Regions from separate parts of the Lysinibacillus sp. BNK-21 genome, predicted to be linked through region 2. Evidence: a T-box and tRNA genes for the amino acid it is inferred to sense, from the RefSeq annotation. Region 2 holds a T-box; the other regions hold tRNA genes.
The links. The T-box of region 2 lies ahead of serS (serine--tRNA ligase). A T-box ahead of a tRNA ligase gene usually reads a tRNA of that ligase, here a tRNA-Ser.
Positions count from the first base shown of each region.

Region 1: it has a tRNA-Ser gene. The T-box ahead of serS (serine--tRNA ligase) is inferred to sense a tRNA for this amino acid. The anticodon was not compared.
Region 3: it has a tRNA-Ser gene. The T-box ahead of serS (serine--tRNA ligase) is inferred to sense a tRNA for this amino acid. The anticodon was not compared.

Region 1 covers NZ_JBLQTS010000001.1:897,566-904,873, reverse strand. The annotation lists gene ACMGGO_RS04630 (FecCD family ABC transporter permease) at 1-934, shown strand, start outside; gene ACMGGO_RS04625 (FecCD family ABC transporter permease) at 934-1,989, shown strand; gene ACMGGO_RS04620 (ABC transporter ATP-binding protein) at 2,005-2,799, shown strand; tRNA gene ACMGGO_RS04615 (tRNA-Glu) at 2,939-3,010, opposite strand; tRNA gene ACMGGO_RS04610 (tRNA-Ser) at 3,013-3,103, opposite strand; tRNA gene ACMGGO_RS04605 (tRNA-Asn) at 3,114-3,190, opposite strand; tRNA gene ACMGGO_RS04600 (tRNA-Ile) at 3,195-3,271, opposite strand; tRNA gene ACMGGO_RS04595 (tRNA-Gly) at 3,273-3,346, opposite strand; tRNA gene ACMGGO_RS04590 (tRNA-Phe) at 3,352-3,427, opposite strand; tRNA gene ACMGGO_RS04585 (tRNA-Asp) at 3,487-3,562, opposite strand; tRNA gene ACMGGO_RS04580 (tRNA-Met) at 3,566-3,640, opposite strand; tRNA gene ACMGGO_RS04575 (tRNA-Ser) at 3,694-3,786, opposite strand; tRNA gene ACMGGO_RS04570 (tRNA-Ile) at 3,802-3,878, opposite strand; tRNA gene ACMGGO_RS04565 (tRNA-Met) at 3,886-3,959, opposite strand; tRNA gene ACMGGO_RS04560 (tRNA-Ala) at 3,988-4,063, opposite strand; tRNA gene ACMGGO_RS04555 (tRNA-Pro) at 4,080-4,156, opposite strand; tRNA gene ACMGGO_RS04550 (tRNA-Arg) at 4,166-4,242, opposite strand; tRNA gene ACMGGO_RS04545 (tRNA-Leu) at 4,251-4,339, opposite strand; tRNA gene ACMGGO_RS04540 (tRNA-Gly) at 4,345-4,419, opposite strand; tRNA gene ACMGGO_RS04535 (tRNA-Leu) at 4,456-4,540, opposite strand; tRNA gene ACMGGO_RS04530 (tRNA-Lys) at 4,558-4,633, opposite strand; tRNA gene ACMGGO_RS04525 (tRNA-Thr) at 4,641-4,716, opposite strand; tRNA gene ACMGGO_RS04520 (tRNA-Val) at 4,720-4,795, opposite strand; rRNA gene rrf (5S ribosomal RNA) at 4,806-4,920, opposite strand; gene ACMGGO_RS04510 (cysteine desulfurase family protein) at 5,199-6,269, opposite strand; gene nadB (L-aspartate oxidase) at 6,370-7,308, shown strand, end outside.
Region 2 covers NZ_JBLQTS010000001.1:4,516,266-4,523,573, forward strand. The annotation lists gene ACMGGO_RS22635 (sigma 54-interacting transcriptional regulator) at 1-1,196, opposite strand, end outside; gene serS (serine--tRNA ligase) at 1,338-2,618, opposite strand; T-box leader at 2,694-2,913, opposite strand; gene pdxT (pyridoxal 5'-phosphate synthase glutaminase subunit PdxT) at 2,963-3,526, opposite strand; gene pdxS (pyridoxal 5'-phosphate synthase lyase subunit PdxS) at 3,528-4,412, opposite strand; gene ACMGGO_RS22655 (PLP-dependent aminotransferase family protein) at 4,515-5,933, shown strand; gene asnB (asparagine synthase (glutamine-hydrolyzing)) at 5,949-7,308, opposite strand, start outside.
Region 3 covers NZ_JBLQTS010000001.1:888,784-896,091, reverse strand. The annotation lists gene nadA (quinolinate synthase NadA) at 1-1,081, shown strand, start outside; gene ACMGGO_RS04490 (VOC family protein) at 1,247-1,663, shown strand; tRNA gene ACMGGO_RS04485 (tRNA-Glu) at 1,723-1,794, opposite strand; tRNA gene ACMGGO_RS04480 (tRNA-Ser) at 1,797-1,887, opposite strand; tRNA gene ACMGGO_RS04475 (tRNA-Asn) at 1,898-1,974, opposite strand; tRNA gene ACMGGO_RS04470 (tRNA-Ile) at 1,979-2,055, opposite strand; tRNA gene ACMGGO_RS04465 (tRNA-Gly) at 2,057-2,130, opposite strand; tRNA gene ACMGGO_RS04460 (tRNA-Phe) at 2,136-2,211, opposite strand; tRNA gene ACMGGO_RS04455 (tRNA-Asp) at 2,271-2,346, opposite strand; tRNA gene ACMGGO_RS04450 (tRNA-Met) at 2,350-2,424, opposite strand; tRNA gene ACMGGO_RS04445 (tRNA-Ser) at 2,478-2,570, opposite strand; tRNA gene ACMGGO_RS04440 (tRNA-Ile) at 2,586-2,662, opposite strand; tRNA gene ACMGGO_RS04435 (tRNA-Met) at 2,670-2,743, opposite strand; tRNA gene ACMGGO_RS04430 (tRNA-Ala) at 2,772-2,847, opposite strand; tRNA gene ACMGGO_RS04425 (tRNA-Pro) at 2,864-2,940, opposite strand; tRNA gene ACMGGO_RS04420 (tRNA-Arg) at 2,950-3,026, opposite strand; tRNA gene ACMGGO_RS04415 (tRNA-Leu) at 3,035-3,123, opposite strand; tRNA gene ACMGGO_RS04410 (tRNA-Gly) at 3,129-3,203, opposite strand; tRNA gene ACMGGO_RS04405 (tRNA-Leu) at 3,240-3,324, opposite strand; tRNA gene ACMGGO_RS04400 (tRNA-Lys) at 3,342-3,417, opposite strand; tRNA gene ACMGGO_RS04395 (tRNA-Thr) at 3,425-3,500, opposite strand; tRNA gene ACMGGO_RS04390 (tRNA-Val) at 3,504-3,579, opposite strand; rRNA gene rrf (5S ribosomal RNA) at 3,590-3,705, opposite strand; rRNA gene ACMGGO_RS04380 (23S ribosomal RNA) at 3,816-6,743, opposite strand; rRNA gene ACMGGO_RS04375 (16S ribosomal RNA) at 6,925-7,308, opposite strand, start outside.

The sequences.
Region 1 (7,308 bases), 3.6 Mb from region 2:
TATGGGGATCAGTATTGTGTATGGTTATGCAAATACTTCTATTCAAACTACGTATGAATCTTTTAGACAATTTAACAATTCAAATGAGCATCTTATTATTCAAAATGTTCGAATTCCAAGAGCTCTTATAGCCAGTTGCGTTGGTGCTTCATTAGCTATTACAGGCGTGCTTATGCAGACCTTAACGAAAAATCCATTAGCCTCTCCTGGAATTTTGGGCATTAATGCAGGAGCAGGCTTTGCTGTTGTCTTTGCCATGATTTTTTTCCACATTTCAAGCTTGCAATCTTTTGCGTGGATTGCATTTCTTGGTGCAGCAATCGCTGCTTTATCCGTTTATGGAATTAGTTTCTCAGGTAGAGATGCTGTTACTCCAGTGAAAATAACTTTAGCTGGTGCTGCCATCAGTGCCCTATTTGCATCATTTACGCAAGGTTTACTCGCTACAAATGAAGCAGAGCTTGATCAAGTTTTGTTTTGGTTAGCAGGTTCTGTACAAGGTAGAAAACTTGAAATTCTACTATCTGTTCTACCGTATCTAGTAATTGGGTGGATTGCTGCCCTCATCATTTCCCCCAAAATGAATATTCTCGCTCTTGGAGATGATGTAGCAAGAGGTCTTGGTTTACGTTTAGGACTTATGAAGATATTGGTCGGTCTTATTGTTATTTTTTTAGCAGGGGGAGCAGTTGCAATTGCTGGCCCCATTGGTTTTATAGGGATTGTCGTTCCCCATTTTGCGCGCAAGTTTGTCGGCACTGATCATCGATGGCTTATTCCTATGGCTGCTTTACTTGGGGGGATACTTTTATTGCTGGCTGATGTTGCGGCTCGTTATATTATCATGCCACAAGAAGTTCCAGTAGGAGTCATGACTGCTATGATTGGCACACCATTCTTTATTTACCTTGCGCGAAAAGGTGGAAAAAAATAATGAAACATGTAAAAACAATTCGTTTACTTCAACAAAAAATTTCATTTTTAATAGATGTACAAGCTATAAAAAAATTAACAGTGATTTGCATACTAACTCTTGCCGTGTTCTTTCTTAGTGCATCATTTGGTGATTCATTCATCAATCCATTTAAAGTTTTACAAGCTTTTTTTGGTTACGGCTCAGATTTTGATCAACTGATTATTATTGATTTTCGAATGCCTCGAATTTTCATGGCCTTGTTTGCTGGAATGGCGTTAGCCGTCGCAGGTGCAGTTTTACAAGGAATCATTAAAAATCCACTTGCCTCACCTGATATAATCGGCATATCTGCTGGTGGTGGGGCAGCGGTTGTTGGTTTCTTAGCCATTTTCAGTGATTCTAATCACTCTTTAACAGTTAGTATAGAGTGGTTGCCATTAGCAGGATTCATAGGTGCTACTATCGTCGGATGTATAGTCTACCTATTTGCTTGGAAAGATGGTGTCACACCAAATCGTCTTGTCTTAATCGGTATTAGCGTGTCGGCATTCATGCAAGCAATTACTACAATGTTAATGATTATCGGCCCAATTTATCAAGCAAGTGAAGCGAATAAATGGATTACGGGTAGTGTCAAAAGTTCGGATTGGGATCAAGTACAAATCGTTGTTCCATTGATTATTGTACTTCTACTTATCACCTTTTTTATTACTCGGCAGTTAAATGTTCAAGAATTAGGTGATGATACAGCATCAAGCCTAGGGCAGCCTGTTCAAAAAACACGCCTTTACTTAATTCTATTATGCTCCAGTTTAGTAGCGAGTGCCATAGCATTTGCTGGTGCTATTGGGTTTGTAGGATTAATGGCTCCTCATATTGCACGACGCATTGTTGGTTCATCGTTCGGTGTACTTATTCCGGCATCCGCAGCAATTGGTGCATTGCTTGTAATGGTTGCAGATATTATAGGTCGTACAGCATTTAGCCCATTAGAAGTACCCGCAGGCGTCTTTACTGCTGCTATCGGTGCTCCTTACTTTATCTATTTATTATTTAGAAACCCTAAAAAATAAAGGAGTCTATACTACATGACTGAATCTTTATTAACCAAATCTCTAACATTAAGTTATGGTGATTTCAATATTATCGAAGATCTCAATTTATCTATTCCTTTGAATGAAATTACTGTATTAATCGGAGCGAATGGCTGTGGTAAATCCACACTCTTACGCTCCATTGCTCGATTATTAAAACCTAAAAAAGGCTCCGTTTTATTAGACGGTGAGGATATTTTTAAATTATCTACAAAACAAGTGGCTAAAAACCTCTCTATTCTTCCTCAATCTCCTGTTGCACCAGAAGGCTTAACTGTCCTACAACTTGTGAAACAAGGTCGCTATCCTTACCAAAGTTGGCGACAACAGTGGACTGAAAAGGATGAAGAAATCGTTTTAAGCGCTTTAAAAGCTACAGGTACAGAGCATTTACAAGATAGACCAGTAGATGAGCTATCAGGAGGACAACGTCAACGTGCTTGGATAGCTATGACGCTTGCTCAAGATACAGATATCATTCTTTTAGACGAGCCTACGACATACTTAGATTTAACTCATCAAATAGACGTTTTAGATTTACTATTCGAATTGAACCAACAGCAAAAGCGAACTATTATTATGGTACTACATGATATTAATCTTGCTTGTCGCTATGCCGATCATATTATTACAGTGCGTGACCGTGGTGTCTATCGTCAAGGGAAACCAGAAGAAATTATGACCACTGATTTAGTTAATCATGTGTTTGACCTTGATTGCCAAATGACGACAGATCCAATCTTTGGTACACCTCTTTGCATCCCATATGGAAAAGGGCGAAAAATTTAATCGCTAATTTGAAAAACAACAAGCCTACACAGTTTAATCCTTCTGTGTAGGCTTTCATTTATTATAGCTTTGTTATAAATCTAAATATCAAGTAAATTAAAAAGTGCAGTAGATGTAAATTCATCTACTGCACTTAGTATGACCCGTACGGGATTCGAACCCGTGTTACCGCCGTGAAAGGGCGGTGTCTTAACCACTTGACCAACGGGCCCATGGCGGAGAAGGAGGGATTTGAACCCTCGCGCCGGTTACCCGACCTACACCCTTAGCAGGGGCGCCTCTTCAGCCTCTTGAGTACTTCCCCAAAATAAAAATGGCTCCGAAGGCAGGACTCGAACCTGCGACAACCTGATTAACAGTCAGGTGCTACTACCAACTGAGCTACTTCGGAATAATGGTGGGCCTAAATGGACTCGAACCATCGACCTCACGCTTATCAGGCGTGCGCTCTAACCAGCTGAGCTATAGGCCCTTGGAGCGGGTGATGGGAATCGAACCCACGACATCAGCTTGGAAGGCTGAGGTTTTACCATTAAACTACACCCGCATAAATGGTGGGTCAGGACGGAATCGAACCGCCGACACTTAGAGCTTCAATCTAATGCTCTACCAACTGAGCTACTGACCCATTTCGTCCATGCTAAGCTTGCTCACTCTTTTGCTTCTCATGACTTTTATCTTTAAAAATGGCGGTCCCGACCGGGATCGAACCGGCGATCTCCTGCGTGACAGGCAGGCATGTTAACCGCTACACCACGGGACCTTTTGGTTGCGGGGGCCGGATTTGAACCAACGACCTTCGGGTTATGAGCCCGACGAGCTACCACTGCTCCACCCCGCGATAATTTTATGTTGTTTCGAGTTTTTAAAGCACCATTTATAAAAATTTAAAACTGGAGGAGGTAGAGGGATTCGAACCCCCGCGCGGTGTTACCCGCCTGTCGGTTTTCAAGACCGATCCCTTCAGCCAGACTTGGGTATACCTCCGTTACAATATATAAATGGTGGACCTTGCAGGACTCGAACCTGCGACCGGACGGTTATGAGCCGTCTGCTCTAACCAACTGAGCTAAAGGTCCTTTAAGATGGCGGCAGAGGGGATCGAACCCCCGACCTTACGGGTATGAACCGTACGCTCTAGCCAGCTGAGCTACGCCGCCAGGATCTTTATACTGGTTAATTTACTTATGGTGGAGCCTAGCGGGATCGAACCGCTGACCTCCTGCGTGCAAGGCAGGCGCTCTCCCAGCTGAGCTAAGGCCCCATAATCTTTTTGGAAATGGTCGGGAAGACAGGATTCGAACCTGCGACCCCTTGGTCCCAAACCAAGTGCTCTACCAAGCTGAGCTACTTCCCGTTGTTCTTTTGGCGCGCCCGACAGGAGTCGAACCCATAACCTTCTGATCCGTAGTCAGACGCTCTATCCAATTGAGCTACGGGCGCATTTAAAATGGTGCCGAGGACCGGAATCGAACCGGTACGGTAGTCACCTACCGCAGGATTTTAAGTCCTGTGCGTCTGCCAGTTCCGCCACCCCGGCACATTTGGAGCGGAAGACGAGGTTCGAACTCGCGACCCCCACCTTGGCAAGGTGGTGTTCTACCACTGAACTACTTCCGCATGTGCATAAGCTTTTTTATCTGGCAATGAAAATAATGGTGCGGGTGAAGGGAGTCGAACCCCCACGCCTTGCGGCGCTAGATCCTAAGTCTAGTGCGTCTGCCAATTCCGCCACACCCGCTTATTATTATTTATAAATGGTGAGCCATGAAGGACTCGAACCTTCGACCCTCTGATTAAAAGTCAGATGCTCTACCAACTGAGCTAATGGCTCGAAAAAATGGTGCCGGCTATAGGAATCGAACCCACGACCTACTGATTACAAGTCAGTTGCTCTACCTGCTGAGCTAAACCGGCATATGGTGGAGGATGACGGGCTCGAACCGCCGACCCTCTGCTTGTAAGGCAGATGCTCTCCCAGCTGAGCTAATCCTCCTGGGTATTATGCCTAGCGACGTCCTACTCTCACAGGGGAAGCCCCCAACTACCATCGGCGCTAAAAAGCTTAACTTCCGTGTTCGGTATGGGAACGGGTGTGACCTCTTTGCCATCATCACTAGACTTTGTTATGTATCTTGTTTTGAAGTTGTTTACCTGTCCTTCAAGACAAGAATTATTGTATAACGTTTTCTAACATTGTGCAATACTTTTTTATAAAAAAAAGAAATTATTACTTTTTAAAGATATTTTTGTTAAGTAAGAGAAAATATTGCCCTGCAAAATATTATAGCAATTGTTGGTTCAAAAGAAAACAATTATTTTATTTGGCCGATATTATTAGCTTATAATCTATTTCACTACAAGTGAAGAATATAGATAATCCTTCACTCGTCTTTTCGTTAAATATTTGAAAGCTCTATTTTTAATTTTACAATATCCTCAAGTGTAGTGGAAGGTCCAAAAGATATTCTAAAAAATTGGCGTGCCGCTTCCAAAGAGAACCCCATTGATAGAATAGCCTTTGTTCCCGATTCACTATGAATATCACATGCACTACCTGTAGAGATACAGATTCCCACCTCATTTAACTTTAAAAGAACATATTGCCCCTCTACTTTTTCCATCATTACCCCACAAATATTAGGTAGTTGCTGTTTACACTCAACGAGCTGACATTTTTCAGGTAAATTATTTTCAAAATAATTTCTTAGCGTTTCATAATGTTGCAATTCATATTGATAGTTTTCAATTGCCGCGGCAAAGGCCACGATTGCAGGAGTATCTAATGTCCCCCCTCTAAGACCCCTCTCATGTGTCAAACCTGGTGTTAATGCAGGTACTCTGATTGCAGGGTTCAGATATATAGCACCACAGCCCTTTGGTCCGCCTATTTTATGAGCCGAGATGGTAATCGCATCTGCCCCTTGTGGTATAGCTAGTTTGCCAAATGATTGTACACAATCAACATGACAGAATATATTTGATTTTCTTGCCATCTTTACGATTTTCTCTACAGGCTGGATTGAACCAATTTCAGAATTGACATGTTGAATGGTAATCAAAGCAGTCTCTTCCCGGATTGCTTGTTGCAATTGCCCCAGATCAACACAACCATCCTTCTGCAAAGGTAATTTTGTTACAGTAAAGCCCTTTTTCTCAAGTGTATTCAAAGCCGCATGCACTGACGTATGCTCAGCTTGAGATGAAATAATGTGTTTTCCTTTTTTTGAGGCTAGCGCTAACGACAAGATGGCTATGAGATTTCCTTCTGTTCCACTACCCGTAAAAATTACGCCATCACTAGTTACACCTAGGGCTTGGGCTACAACCTCCCTTGATTGCTGGACAAAATAAAAAGCTTGTCCCCCTAAATCATGCAAACTCGCACTATTTCCATAATACCGTTGTGCCACCTCTACATATGCCTCAAGAGATTCCCTCATCATAGGTGATGTTGCAGCATAATCCATATAAATCATCGTCTTCTTCCTCTCTTGTTCATCAGGTCTTGTTTTCTTTTATATTTTATGTAAAGATAAGTGTCAAGACAACTGTAAAGAAGGTATAACAATGGATGTAAAGACAGACGTCCTTATAATTGGTAGTGGTATTGCTGCACTTCAGGCTGCTTTAGTGCTTGAAAAACATTTTCAAATACAAATTGTTACAAAATCATCTATATATATGAGTAGTTCTTATCGTGCACAAGGTGGGATTGCTGCTGTTACCAGTGAGGAGGATCATATTCAACATCATATTGCTGATACATTGAAAGCTGGAGAGTATCATCATGAGAAAAGGCATGTTAAAACACTTATAAAAGATGGCACTGAGATTATGCAAAACTATCTAAAGGATGGCCTCCCTGTTGATCGGCAGGTCGATGGAAAACCTGCTCTAGGACTTGAAGGAGCACATAGTCATCATCGTATTCTACATGCAGGTGGTGATCGTACTGGTCAGATTTTCATAGATTACTTGCTTCATAAACTTTCGCCCAAAACAAAGATCAATTGCTATGAAATGGCTTATGAGCTTTTACGGAATACAGATGGTGACTGTGTAGGAGTGCTAACTAAAGGAGAAAAAGGTACAAAACGTTATTTGGCTCATCATGTTATTTTAGCGACAGGTGGCGCAGGTGCCCTTTATTCAAGTACATCTAATTTTCCAACTAATACAGGGGATGGGATCGCATTAGCATTTCGAGCAGGCGCTGCCATTAGTGATATGGAATTTATGCAATTTCACCCGAGTCTTCTGTGGTGTAAAAATGAAGCAAAGGGATTAGTTTCTGAAGCTGTCAGAGGGGCTGGTGGTATTTTTGTTAATGCCCAGCATCAGCCCATTATGACAGGTTTACATGCTCAACTTGACCTAGCACCAAGACATATTACTGCACTTGCCCTATTTACAAAACGTGCAGCGGGTGAAGAAACGTTTATTGATATCACTAACATTCAAGACTTTGAAGCAAAGTTTCCAACAATTGCTCAGCTGTGCCATGTT
Region 2 (7,308 bases):
TCTCGTAAATGTCCAGATTGGTTGTTTTGCATGATCGATTGAGTTGAATGTTGAACATTTTTTTTAATCCTCTCTGGAACATGTTCAACAAGTATTTCATCCCCAAGCAAATTATTATATGCCGATTCAAGGGCATTTTTTAGTTCACGCACATTCCCCGGCCAATGATAGGCATAAAATAACTGAATTACTTCATTACAATAGCTTACATTTTTCTGTAGTGTATGTTCATTGTAAAATTGTATATAAAAATCAAGGATAAGTGGAATATCTTCCTTCCTTAATCTTAGCGGTGGCAAATCAATTTGAAGAACATTTAAGCGATAAAATAAGTCCTCGCGTAGCCTTTTTTCAGCTAATAGTTTGTCCACATCTTCATTGACAGTAGTAATATACCGTATATCCAAGGGCTCACCATTTAACACTTTTATATCTACCGCATGTAAAAGTTTCGCCTGCAAAGATATATCCAATAAATTAAGGTGGTCAATGAGTAGCGTCCCTCCATTAGCCTCCTGTAACTTTCCACTTTTTGCTTCATTGTCCGAGCCGTATAGCTGAGTAAATATATTATCCTCTGTTAATGTTGAGCAGTTCAAAGTAATAAACGGCTTTGTATAGCGTTCACTTTCATTGTGTATGCCTTGTGCGATTATATCTTTCCCAGTTCCAGTTTCCCCAGTTAGTAAAACTGGTGCACTTTTTTGAGCACTACGACGTGCCTTTTCAAGTTGAGTTTTCATTTCGGCGTTTGTTGTAATGTAATCCTCTAAACGATAGGTTGTATGATTATCTCGATATAATTTATGTCCCAGGAAATTGTCTAAGTATTTAATTTGCTTAGTTTCATAAAAATGTTTTGAAAATTCAATGGCACCAATGGCTTTTCCATGCTCCATAATGGGATAGGTCGAACTCAGTGATAAATAACTAAAACCGTTCAATGTTGTCAGTTGTTGTTCATAGTATAAAACTGGCTGCCCTGTTTGTATGACTTGAAAAACAGTACTTGTCTCAGGTGATAAATTTTGATAATTATCAGTCACTGTGCTGTGAAAAAATTCATCTGGTGTTAAGCCGATTTCCAATAATATATTTAAATCTGCTAAATCATAAAAGATTGCACAGCCTTTATCATCTGTAATTAAAACATTATCAAATTCACTGAAAGCCTGTGCAAATTGTTGCAATTCCATGAATTTCTCCCCCTTGTCCCCATGAATATTACCCATTATAACGAATTTTCAAAAATTATGAGAGATTTCAATTTTAGCAACACAAAAAAGCTATTTTAGAACATCCATAAAGGAATTGTCTAAAATAGCTTTATCTGTCGTTTATTTTGGTGCGATTATTTCTTTACCGCCCATATAAGGTCTTAAAACTTCAGGAATTACTACGCTGCCATCAGCTTGTTGGTAGTTTTCTAGAAGAGCAGCAACTGTACGGCCAATGGCAAGACCTGAGCCGTTTAATGTATGCACATATTCTGGTTTTGCATTTGGCTCACGACGGAAGCGGATATTTGCTCGTCGTGCCTGGAAATCCTCAAAGTTAGAGCAAGAAGAAATTTCACGGTACATGTTTTGTGCAGGAATCCAAACTTCTAAATCATATTTTTTCGCTGCAGTAAAACCTAAATCAGCTGTACACATTTTTAACTTACGATATGGTAAGCCTAGTAATTGTAATACTTTTTCTGCATGACTTGTTAATAGCTCTAATTGTTCGTATGACTCCTCTGGTTTTACAAAACGTACTAATTCTACTTTATTGAACTGGTGTTGACGAATTAAACCACGTGTATCACGACCTGCAGATCCCGCTTCTGAACGGAAGCAAGCACTATACGCTGCAAAGCCTTGTGGTAAAGCTTCAGCCGGTAAAATCTCATCTCGATAGAAGTTCGTTACTGGTACTTCTGCAGTTGGAATCATAAAATAATCTGTTTCCTCTAATTTGAATACATCTTCCTCAAATTTCGGAAGTTGCCCTGTACCTGTTAGGCTATCTCGATTAACAATGACAGGTGGTAGCATTTCCTCGTAACCATGCTCCTCTGCATGTAAATCCATCATGAATGTCATTAATGCTCGTTCTAAACGAGCACCAAGACCACGATAGAATAAGAAACGGCTACCTGTTACTTTCGCGCCACGTTCAAAGTCTACAATTTTTAAATCCGTAGCAAGGTCCCAGTGTGCTTTAATATCAAAATCAAATGTCGGAATTTCACCCCACGTATATTCTTCAACATTGTCGTCCTCTGTTGTGCCTACTGGTACAGATTCATGTGGGATGTTTGGTAAACGCATCATCATATCTTTAAAGCGTTCTTCAACATTATTTAATTGTACATCTAATTCTTTAATTTCATCGCCAACCTGACGCATACGAGCAATGACTTCATCAGCATTTTCTTTGTTGCGTTTCATAACTGAGATTTGTTCAGACACTTTATTGCGTTCTGCTTTTAATTCTTCTGTTTTGGCAATCAATTCACGACGTTTTGCATCTAAGTCTTCAAAGTCATCTAAGTTTCCCAAGTCTTCATTACGTGTTAATAACATCTCTTTAATTTCCGTGAAATTCTCACGGACGCGTTTAATATCTAACATCTTCATACCTCCAATAGTTTCTTCATGATGGAAAATCGTTGCAGCGAAATGAACACAAAAAAGCCCTCATCCCTAAAAAGGGACGAGAGCTACCCGCGTTGCCACCCTAATTGACTAGACATATTTCTGCCTAATCCACTTATTTCATAACGGCATTTCAGCCGGCTACAGCCTACTTCATTCACTTCGACTGTGCAACTCCAGGACGGATTCACAAGTGCTTTTATCAGCTTCCACCAACCGCTGACTCTCTAAAAAAAACGTGCTTGCTACTACTTCCCATCATCGTGTTCAGTTATTTAAAATTTAACCATACTGTACTATATGAAAACAAATTTTGCAAGTCATACCATAGAGGTTACAAAATATTTAAGAATTCGTGTATCCTCTGTTAATTCGGGATGAAACGAACAACCCAATAAATGGCCATCTTGTGCCAAGATTATTTTCCCTTCATGTTGTGCAAGAATTTCAACACCTTTACCTACCGCTTCAATATGAGGTGCACGAATAAATACTGCTGGAATCCCTACACCTACTTTAGGAATATCTAGTTGTACTTCGAAGCTATCCACCTGACGTCCATATGAGTTTCTTGCTACAGTCACGTCCATCACAGCCAAATGTGGTTCATCTTCAATTAGATCCTTGGCTAATAAAATTAATCCCGCACATGTACCAAGCATCGGTAATCCTTGCTGTGCAAGTCCACGAATTGGCTCTAGCAGATCAAATCGATCCAGCAATTTTCTCATTGTTGTGCTTTCTCCACCTGGTAACACAAGTCCATCTAGGTTTCCTAAATCCTTTCTTTGTTTTACTTGAATTGCTTCACAACCAAGAGCTTCTAACATTTGTATATGCTCACGAACTGCTCCTTGTAATGCTAATACACCAATTCGCTTCATGCTACCAACCTCGCTCTTGCATACGCTCGTTGTGTCCAAGCTGTGCAATATCAATCCCCTTCATGGGCACTCCGAGCTCTTTTGATATTTCCGCAATAAGCTTATAGTCTTTATAATGAGTAGTCGCCTCTACAATGGCACGTGCAAATTTTTCAGGGTTCTCAGATTTAAAAATACCTGAACCAACGAAAACGCCATCAGCTCCAAGTTCCATCATTAAGGCTACATCAGCAGGCGTTGCCACTCCTCCTGCTGCGAAGTTTACTACTGGTAAACGACCAATACGTTTAATTTCTCTTAATAACTCGAAAGGAGCTCCTAGTAATTTCGCCTCTGTCATTAATTCATCCTCTGTCATTCCTACGACTTTACGAACCTGTGCATTTACTTTACGAATATGGCGAACGGCCTCCACAATATTCCCTGTACCTGGTTCACCTTTAGTTCGTAACATCGAGGCACCTTCCCCGATACGACGGGCTGCTTCCCCTAAATCGCGACAGCCACACACAAACGGTACTGTGTATTCACTTTTTAATAAATGGTACTCTTCATCTGCTGGTGTTAAAACTTCACTTTCATCAATATAATCAACACCCATTGCTTCTAAGACACGTGCTTCAACAATATGACCAATACGTGCTTTGGCCATCACAGGAATAGTTACTGCCCCCATCACTTCCTCAACAATACGAGGATCAGCCATGCGTGCAACGCCACCTGCTTTCCGAATATCTGAAGGTACTCTTTCTAATGCCATAACTGCTACAGCACCTGCAGCTTCTGCAATTTTTGCTTGCTCTGCATTAATGACATCCATAATGACGCCGCCTTTTTGCATTTCTGCCATTCCACGCTTTACTAGCTCTGTACCTGTTTGTTTCATTTTCTAACCTCCACCTTTATGATGAAGTTTAGTATAATAGAAATTGACCATATCAAAATATCCAGTTTTTAAAATATTTATAGGGTCAGGAGGTTCCAGATCATGGATATGCTTTTATTCCAGCTTGAAAGAGATAGTGATAAACCGCTTTATGATCAGCTTTATAACGGTATTAAAGAAGCTATTATTTCTAAAAAAATAACTGTAGGAGAAAAACTGCCTTCAAAAAGAAAATTAGCTGATTTTTTAAACATTTCCCAAACAACAATTGAAATTGCCTATGCTCAGCTTTTAGCTGAAGGCTATATTATGTCCAAATCACGTATTGGCTATTTTGTAGAAGAAATAGATGAACTGCCCTACATTCAACAAGATACTGTGGCGTCCATTAATGAACATCCTAAGAAAAAGTCTTACAAAATCGATTTTAATCCAGGATCTATTGATATCGATGCTTTTCCATTTCAAACATGGAGAAAGTATGCAAAAGAGCTTTTTGACGATACCTCAAAGGAGCTATTATTAACAGGGGAACCACAAGGTGAACTGTCTTTACGCACAGAGATTGCTAATTATTTATATCAATCCCGTGGTGTTGTATGCCACCCTGAACAAATTGTTATTGGTTCAGGGACGGAGCAGCTCCTCCCTATGATTCTCCGTCTTTTTAGTGAGGACACCAGCTTTGCATTAGAAAACCCAGGATACCCTGCCGTCCATCGAATGTTTTCGCAGCATAAACGAAAAGTTTATCCAATTGCAGTTGATGAAGAGGGCATAATTATTCATGATCTTGAAGAAACAAATGCTAATGTTGTGTATATTACACCCTCACATCAATTCCCAACTGGGGCTGTATTATCTGCTACAAGACGAGCACAAGCTTTAAATTGGGCGGCACAAAGCACCTCTCGTTATATTATTGAGGATGATTATGATTCGGAATTTCGTTATGCTGGAAAACCAATTCCTGCCCTACATGCATTAGATCGAAACGATAAAGTTATTTACATGAGTACTTTTACTAAATCTTTAATGCCATCCTTGCGAGTAGCTTATTTTGTACTTCCACCTAAACTACTTGCTACTTATAACGATGTCTTTAATTATTATTCATCAACGGTGCCTCGTTTTGATCAGCATATTGTAGCAAATTTTATGGGTGATGGGCATTTTGCAAAGCATCTCAATCGTATGCGTAAAATTTATCGTAAAAAACATGATAAACTAACTTCTATTTTAGAAAAATATTCATCATCCATTAACATTACTGGTGAACAAGCGGGTATGCATATTTTATTAGAGGTTCAACACACATTTTCAGAAAAACAATTACAACAGCTCGCCTCTCAAGCAGAAATCGGTATTTATCCATTATCAGCCTATAGACTAGATCATTATGAATCTTCACAAGCTCAATTTTTATTAGGTTTTGGAGGGATTCCCGTACAAGCAATCGAATCATCCATTGAGCAGTTGATGGATTGCTGGAGTATACAAAAAAATGACCCATCTACGTAGATGGGTCGTTTTAAATTAAGTCTCAATTAATTGAATTTGATAATGCTCAAACCAAGTATGAATTTGCCCTAGATAAGCTAAAAGCTGAGGACCTGCCATTAATTGCCCATACCACGGAACCTTAAAAGAGCTACCTCCCGATTCAATTAACTCCGCAAGCTTTTGTCGTTCAAATAGTTCATGCAAAATTGAATTTTTATCATGTAGAATTTCCTTCAACCATTTTTGCACTCCTGCTGTATAGATAGGATGATATGTTTTTGGATAAGGATTTTTTTTACGATATAACACTTCATTCGGCAATAGATGTGACATTGATTTTCGAAGTAATCCTTTTTCTATTCCATCTAAATTCTTCATTTCCCACGGAATATTCCAGGCATATTCTACAAGCCGATGATCTGCAAAAGGGACACGTACCTCTAAACTTGCCCCCATACTCATACGATCCTTCCGCTCTAATAATGTTTGCATAAACCATAGCATATTTAAGTAGGACATTTCACGATGCTTTGCCTCTGCTAGACCTTCTCCATCTAGCAAAGGAACTTCAGCTATTGTTTGTGTATATAGTTGTTGTGCATAGGCTTCAATTTTTAATTTTTTGTTCCACTTCTCTTGGAGTAATGCACTTCTTTCAGACAATGAACGGATCCAAGGGAAACCAGTAGTCCTATCTTTAAACCATGGATAACCACCAAAAATTTCATCTGCACACTCTCCTGATAGCGCTACAGTAAATTCCCTTTTTATTTCACGACAAAACCATAATAACGAAGAATCTACATCTGCCATACCTGGGGAATCACGAACAATGACCGATTCCACTAATAAATCAATTAACTGTTGCTGAGTGATTTCCTCTGCGTGGTGAGCTGTCTTGAAAGTTTCTGTCATTTTTTGAATCCAGTACGTATCCGTGGAGGTCTGGAAAGAATGTGGGTTAAAGAAGCGCTCATTATCTTCATAATCAATAGAATACGTATGCAATTGATGGTTTTGCTGTTGGAATCTATTTGCTGCAATGCCTGTAATAATACTGGAATCTAGTCCTCCTGAAAGAAACGTACAAATGGGTACATCCGAAACTAGCTGACGTTCTATAGCATCCGTTAACAAAAAACCAACATGTTCAATTGTTTCTCCTAATGTTTCTTCATGTCTACGGCTTTGTAGTTGCCAATACGGCCACTTTCTTAAACCTTCTTCTCTAGAGAATCGCATAGCATAGCCAGGTCGTAATTCTTCAATATTTTGAAAAAGGGTTTTACCTGGCGCTCTAGAAGGTCCTACAGCCATCATACTTGCCAACCCTTCAACATTTACACATGCTTGAACCGTAGGGTGTGCTAGCAGAGCCTTCACCTCAGATGCA
Region 3 (7,308 bases), 3.6 Mb from region 2:
ACAGACGACATTACTCCCAGAGCATTATCGGGCACTATCTGTAAAGGAAATGGAATCTCGTATTTTATCAATAAAGAAAAAATTAGGTTCTAAATTATTTATTCCTGGCCACCATTATCAAAAAGATGAAGTCATTCAATTTGCAGATTCAACTGGGGATTCTTTACAGTTAGCTCAATTATCTGCAGCAAATAAGGAAGCTGAACACATCGTATTTTGCGGTGTACATTTTATGGCAGAAACTGCTGATATGCTGACAACGAAACAGCAACATGTCTATTTACCAGATATGCGCGCTGGTTGTTCAATGGCTGATATGGCTGATATTTATCAAACTGAACAAGCATGGCCAATTCTTCAAGAACTCTTTGGTGATACGATTATTCCTCTAACCTATGTTAACTCAACTGCGGCTATTAAAGCCTTTACTGGAAGACATGGTGGTGCTTGTGTCACTTCATCGAATGCAAAGGAACTTGTTCAATGGGCTTTTACCCAAAAACAGCGTATCTTCTTTTTACCTGACCAACATTTAGGAAGAAATACTGCCTATGATTTAGGTATACCTCTTGAAAATATGGCTGTTTGGAATCCACATAAGAACTTGCTCGAAACAAAAGAGCCACTTGAAAATATCCAGGTTATTCTTTGGAAGGGTCACTGCTCTGTGCACGAAGGTTTTACTGTTCAACATACAGAGGTTATTCGCAAAGAACACCCGACTATGAGGATAATTGTTCACCCTGAGTGCAGCCGTGAAGTGGTTGCAGCGGCTGATGATGCAGGCTCCACAAAATACATTATTGATACAATCAATCGAGCTCCAAGCGGATCTGCATGGGCAATTGGAACAGAAATGAACCTTGTCAATCGCATTATTAAGCAGCATCCTGATAAACATATTGTCTCCTTAAACGAAAACTTTTGTCCTTGTTTAACAATGAATCGAATTGACCTTCCACATTTGTTATGGAGCTTAGAAAGTATTGAGCAAGGTCAACCTCATAACCGTATACAAGTAGATGAACATACTACCGCTGAAGCACTTAGTTCACTTGAAAGAATGCTAGCCAGAGGATAAATAGTTAAAACTTTTTAAACAGAAAGGTTGAAGATATAACCTTTCTGTTTTTGTTGACATAACGCCTACTTCTAATAGTGCTAATGGCTTCCATTTGCGCCCCGCTTTGCTATAATTGACACGACTTTATGCTCCATGATACTGTCAATTTGGAGGTGATACTAAATGGCTTTTCAATCGAAAAATATCTTTATCAATTTACCAGTACAAGATCTAAACAAATCTATCAGTTTTTTTAAGGAATTAGGTTTTGAGTTCAATCAACAATTCAGTGATGAAACAACAGCCTCAATGATTATTAGTGAAAATATCTTCGTATTAATAATGGTTGAAGAACGATTTAAAGGATTTAGTAAGAAAGAAGTTACAGATACTACTACTTCTGCAGAAGCAATCTTATGTCTTTCTGCTGAAAATCGTGAACAAGTAGATCAATTAGTGAATAAGGCTCTTGCCTCTGGTGGTAAACCTTATAGTGAACCACAAGATCACGGATTTATGTATGGTTGGGGTTTTCAAGATGTAGATGGGCATATCTGGGAAGTAGTTTATATGGATGAAAATGCATTGAATCAAGAGTAAATTTTGTATCTATGAATATCAAAAAACAGTAGATGCAATTGCATCTACTGTTTCTAGTATGACCCGTACGGGATTCGAACCCGTGTTACCGCCGTGAAAGGGCGGTGTCTTAACCACTTGACCAACGGGCCCATGGCGGAGAAGGAGGGATTTGAACCCTCGCGCCGGTTACCCGACCTACACCCTTAGCAGGGGCGCCTCTTCAGCCTCTTGAGTACTTCCCCAAAATAAAAATGGCTCCGAAGGCAGGACTCGAACCTGCGACAACCTGATTAACAGTCAGGTGCTACTACCAACTGAGCTACTTCGGAATAATGGTGGGCCTAAATGGACTCGAACCATCGACCTCACGCTTATCAGGCGTGCGCTCTAACCAGCTGAGCTATAGGCCCTTGGAGCGGGTGATGGGAATCGAACCCACGACATCAGCTTGGAAGGCTGAGGTTTTACCATTAAACTACACCCGCATAAATGGTGGGTCAGGACGGAATCGAACCGCCGACACTTAGAGCTTCAATCTAATGCTCTACCAACTGAGCTACTGACCCATTTCGTCCATGCTAAGCTTGCTCACTCTTTTGCTTCTCATGACTTTTATCTTTAAAAATGGCGGTCCCGACCGGGATCGAACCGGCGATCTCCTGCGTGACAGGCAGGCATGTTAACCGCTACACCACGGGACCTTTTGGTTGCGGGGGCCGGATTTGAACCAACGACCTTCGGGTTATGAGCCCGACGAGCTACCACTGCTCCACCCCGCGATAATTTTATGTTGTTTCGAGTTTTTAAAGCACCATTTATAAAAATTTAAAACTGGAGGAGGTAGAGGGATTCGAACCCCCGCGCGGTGTTACCCGCCTGTCGGTTTTCAAGACCGATCCCTTCAGCCAGACTTGGGTATACCTCCGTTACAATATATAAATGGTGGACCTTGCAGGACTCGAACCTGCGACCGGACGGTTATGAGCCGTCTGCTCTAACCAACTGAGCTAAAGGTCCTTTAAGATGGCGGCAGAGGGGATCGAACCCCCGACCTTACGGGTATGAACCGTACGCTCTAGCCAGCTGAGCTACGCCGCCAGGATCTTTATACTGGTTAATTTACTTATGGTGGAGCCTAGCGGGATCGAACCGCTGACCTCCTGCGTGCAAGGCAGGCGCTCTCCCAGCTGAGCTAAGGCCCCATAATCTTTTTGGAAATGGTCGGGAAGACAGGATTCGAACCTGCGACCCCTTGGTCCCAAACCAAGTGCTCTACCAAGCTGAGCTACTTCCCGTTGTTCTTTTGGCGCGCCCGACAGGAGTCGAACCCATAACCTTCTGATCCGTAGTCAGACGCTCTATCCAATTGAGCTACGGGCGCATTTAAAATGGTGCCGAGGACCGGAATCGAACCGGTACGGTAGTCACCTACCGCAGGATTTTAAGTCCTGTGCGTCTGCCAGTTCCGCCACCCCGGCACATTTGGAGCGGAAGACGAGGTTCGAACTCGCGACCCCCACCTTGGCAAGGTGGTGTTCTACCACTGAACTACTTCCGCATGTGCATAAGCTTTTTTATCTGGCAATGAAAATAATGGTGCGGGTGAAGGGAGTCGAACCCCCACGCCTTGCGGCGCTAGATCCTAAGTCTAGTGCGTCTGCCAATTCCGCCACACCCGCTTATTATTATTTATAAATGGTGAGCCATGAAGGACTCGAACCTTCGACCCTCTGATTAAAAGTCAGATGCTCTACCAACTGAGCTAATGGCTCGAAAAAATGGTGCCGGCTATAGGAATCGAACCCACGACCTACTGATTACAAGTCAGTTGCTCTACCTGCTGAGCTAAACCGGCATATGGTGGAGGATGACGGGCTCGAACCGCCGACCCTCTGCTTGTAAGGCAGATGCTCTCCCAGCTGAGCTAATCCTCCTGGGTATTATGCCTAGCGACGTCCTACTCTCACAGGGGGAAGCCCCCAACTACCATCGGCGCTAAAGAGCTTAACTTCCGTGTTCGGTATGGGAACGGGTGTGACCTCTTTGCCATCATCACTAGACTATGGTCGACCTTCCATACACGGCGTACTGCTGTATCTAGAAGCTCTCTTTTTAGAAAGATTTGCTCTTTCAAAACTGGATAAACGGTGCATTGAATGTTTCAAACGTTTTGGTTAAGTCCTCGATCGATTAGTATTCGTCAGCTCCATGTGTCACCACACTTCCACCTCGAACCTATCTACCTCATCGTCTTTGAGGGATCTTACTTACTTGCGTAATGGGAAATCTCATCTTGAGGGGGGCTTCATGCTTAGATGCTTTCAGCACTTATCCCGTCCACACATAGCTACCCAGCGATGCCTTTGGCAAGACAACTGGTACACCAGCGGTGTGTCCATCCCGGTCCTCTCGTACTAAGGACAGCTCCTCTCAAATTTCCTACGCCCACGACGGATAGGGACCGAACTGTCTCACGACGTTCTGAACCCAGCTCGCGTACCGCTTTAATGGGCGAACAGCCCAACCCTTGGGACCGACTACAGCCCCAGGATGCGATGAGCCGACATCGAGGTGCCAAACCTCCCCGTCGATGTGGACTCTTGGGGGAGATAAGCCTGTTATCCCCGGGGTAGCTTTTATCCGTTGAGCGATGGCCCTTCCATGCGGAACCACCGGATCACTAAGCCCGTCTTTCGACCCTGCTCGACTTGTAGGTCTCGCAGTCAAGCTCCCTTGTGCCTTTACACTCTACGAATGATTTCCAACCATTCTGAGGGAACCTTTGGGCGCCTCCGTTACCTTTTAGGAGGCGACCGCCCCAGTCAAACTGTCCGCCTGACACTGTCTCCTGCCCCGCTAAGGGGCATGGGTTAGAATTTCAATACAACCAGGGTAGTATCCCACCGACGCCTCCTTCGAAGCTGGCGCTCCGAGATCTCTGGCTCCTACCTATCCTGTACAAGTTGTACCAAAATTCAATATCAGGCTACAGTAAAGCTCCACGGGGTCTTTCCGTCCTGTCGCGGGTAACCTGCATCTTCACAGGTACTATAATTTCACCGAGTCTCTCGTTGAGACAGTGCCCAGATCGTTACGCCTTTCGTGCGGGTCGGAACTTACCCGACAAGGAATTTCGCTACCTTAGGACCGTTATAGTTACGGCCGCCGTTTACTGGGGCTTCAATTCGCAGCTTCGCTTGCGCTAACCACTCCTCTTAACCTTCCAGCACCGGGCAGGCGTCAGCCCCTATACGTCACCTTACGGTTTTGCAGAGACCTGTGTTTTTGCTAAACAGTCGCCTGGGCCTATTCACTGCGGCTCTCATGCGCTTGCACGCTCAAGAGCACCCCTTCTCCCGAAGTTACGGGGTCATTTTGCCGAGTTCCTTAACGAGAGTTCTCTCGCACACCTTAGGATTCTCTCCTCGACTACCTGTGTCGGTTTGCGGTACGGGCACCTCTCACCTCGATAGAGGCTTTTCTTGGCAGTGTGAAATCAGGAACTTCGTCCATACGGACTCGCCATCACAGCTCAACGTTACAGTGTGCGGATTTGCCTACACACACGCCTTACTGCTTGGACGCGCACAACCAACGGCGCGCTTACCCTATCCTACTGCGTCCCCCCATTTCTCAAACGGTGAGGAGGTGGTACAGGAATATCAACCTGTTGTCCATCGCCTACGCCTATCGGCCTCGGCTTAGGTCCCGACTAACCCTGAGCGGACGAGCCTTCCTCAGGAAACCTTAGTCATACGGTGGACGGGATTCTCACCCGTCTTTCGCTACTCATACCGGCATTCTCACTTCTAAGCGCTCCACCAGTCCTTCCGATCTGACTTCAACGCACTTAGAACGCTCTCCTACCACTGACATCGTAGATGTCAATCCACAGCTTCGGTGAATCGTTTAGCCCCGATACATTTTCGGCGCAGCGTCACTCGACCAGTGAGCTATTACGCACTCTTTAAATGATGGCTGCTTCTAAGCCAACATCCTGGTTGTCTGTGCAACGCCACATCCTTTTCCACTTAACGATTACTTTGGGACCTTAGCTGGTGGTCTGGGCTGTTTCCCTTTTGACTACGGATCTTATCACTCGCAGTCTGACTCCCGTGTATAAATATCTGGCATTCGGAGTTTGTCTGAATTCGGTAAACCGGGATGGCCCCCTAGTCCAAACAGTGCTCTACCTCCAGTATTCTCATCACGAGGCTAGCCCTAAAGCTATTTCGGAGAGAACCAGCTATCTCCAAGTTCGATTGGAATTTCTCCGCTACCCACACCTCATCCCCGCACTTTTCAACGTGCGTGGGTTCGGGCCTCCAGTAAGTGTTACCTCACCTTCACCCTGGACATGGGTAGATCACCTGGTTTCGGGTCTACGACCACGTACTATTTCGCCCTATTCAGACTCGCTTTCGCTGCGGCTCCGCCTTCTAAAGCTTAACCTTGCACGTAATCGTAACTCGCCGGTTCATTCTACAAAAGGCACGCTATCACCCATTAACGGGCTCTAACTACTTGTAGGCACACGGTTTCAGGATCTCTTTCACTCCCCTTCCGGGGTGCTTTTCACCTTTCCCTCACGGTACTGGTTCACTATCGGTCACTAGGTAGTATTTAGCCTTGGGAGATGGTCCTCCCGGATTCCGACGGAATTTCACGTGTTCCGCCGTACTCAGGATCCACTCAGGAGAGAACGAACTTTCGACTACAGGGCTTTTACCTGCTCTGGCGGACCTTTCCAAGTCGCTTCATCTAACTCGCTCTTTTGTAACTCCGTATAGAGTGTCCTACAACCCCAAGAGGCAAGCCTCTTGGTTTGGGCTCTTCCCGTTTCGCTCGCCGCTACTCAGGGAATCGATTTTTCTTTCTCTTCCTCCAGGTACTTAGATGTTTCAGTTCCCTGGGTCTGCCTTCAAGACGCTATGTATTCACGTCAAGATACTACGCGATTAAACGTAGTGGGTTCCCCCATTCGGAAATCTCCGGATCAAAGCTCACTTACAGCTCCCCGAAGCATATCGGTGTTAGTGCCGTCCTTCTTCGGCTCCTAGTGCCAAGGCATTCGCCGTGCGCCCTTAATAACTTAACCAAGTTATTAAGCCTATAAAAAACTTAAAAAAATAAATGTGTTTGTTACAATTTCAATGTCGTTTTATCCAGTTTTCAAAGAACAAGTTTTGAAGTGTTTCATTCAGAAGAATGAACCTTCAAAACTGAACGCAAAACGTAATCTTACAAACCCAAGGTTTGTATTCCGAAATAATCCTTAGAAAGGAGGTGATCCAGCCGCACCTTCCGATACGGCTACCTTGTTACGACTTCACCCCAATCATCTATCCCACCTTCGGCGGCTGGCTCCAAAAGGTTACCTCACCGACTTCGGGTGTTACAAACTCTCGTGGTGTGACGGGCGGTGTGTACAAGGCCCGGGAACGTATTCACCGCGGCATGCTGATCCGCGATTACTAGCGATTCCGGCTTCATGTAGGCGAGTTGCAGCCTACAATCCGAACTGAGAACGACTTTATCGGATTAGCTCCCTCTCGCGAGTTGGCAACCGTTTGTATCGTCCATTGTAGCACGTGTGTAGCCCAGGTCATAAGGGGCATGATGATTTGACGTCATCCCCACCTTCCTCCGGTTTGTCACCGGCA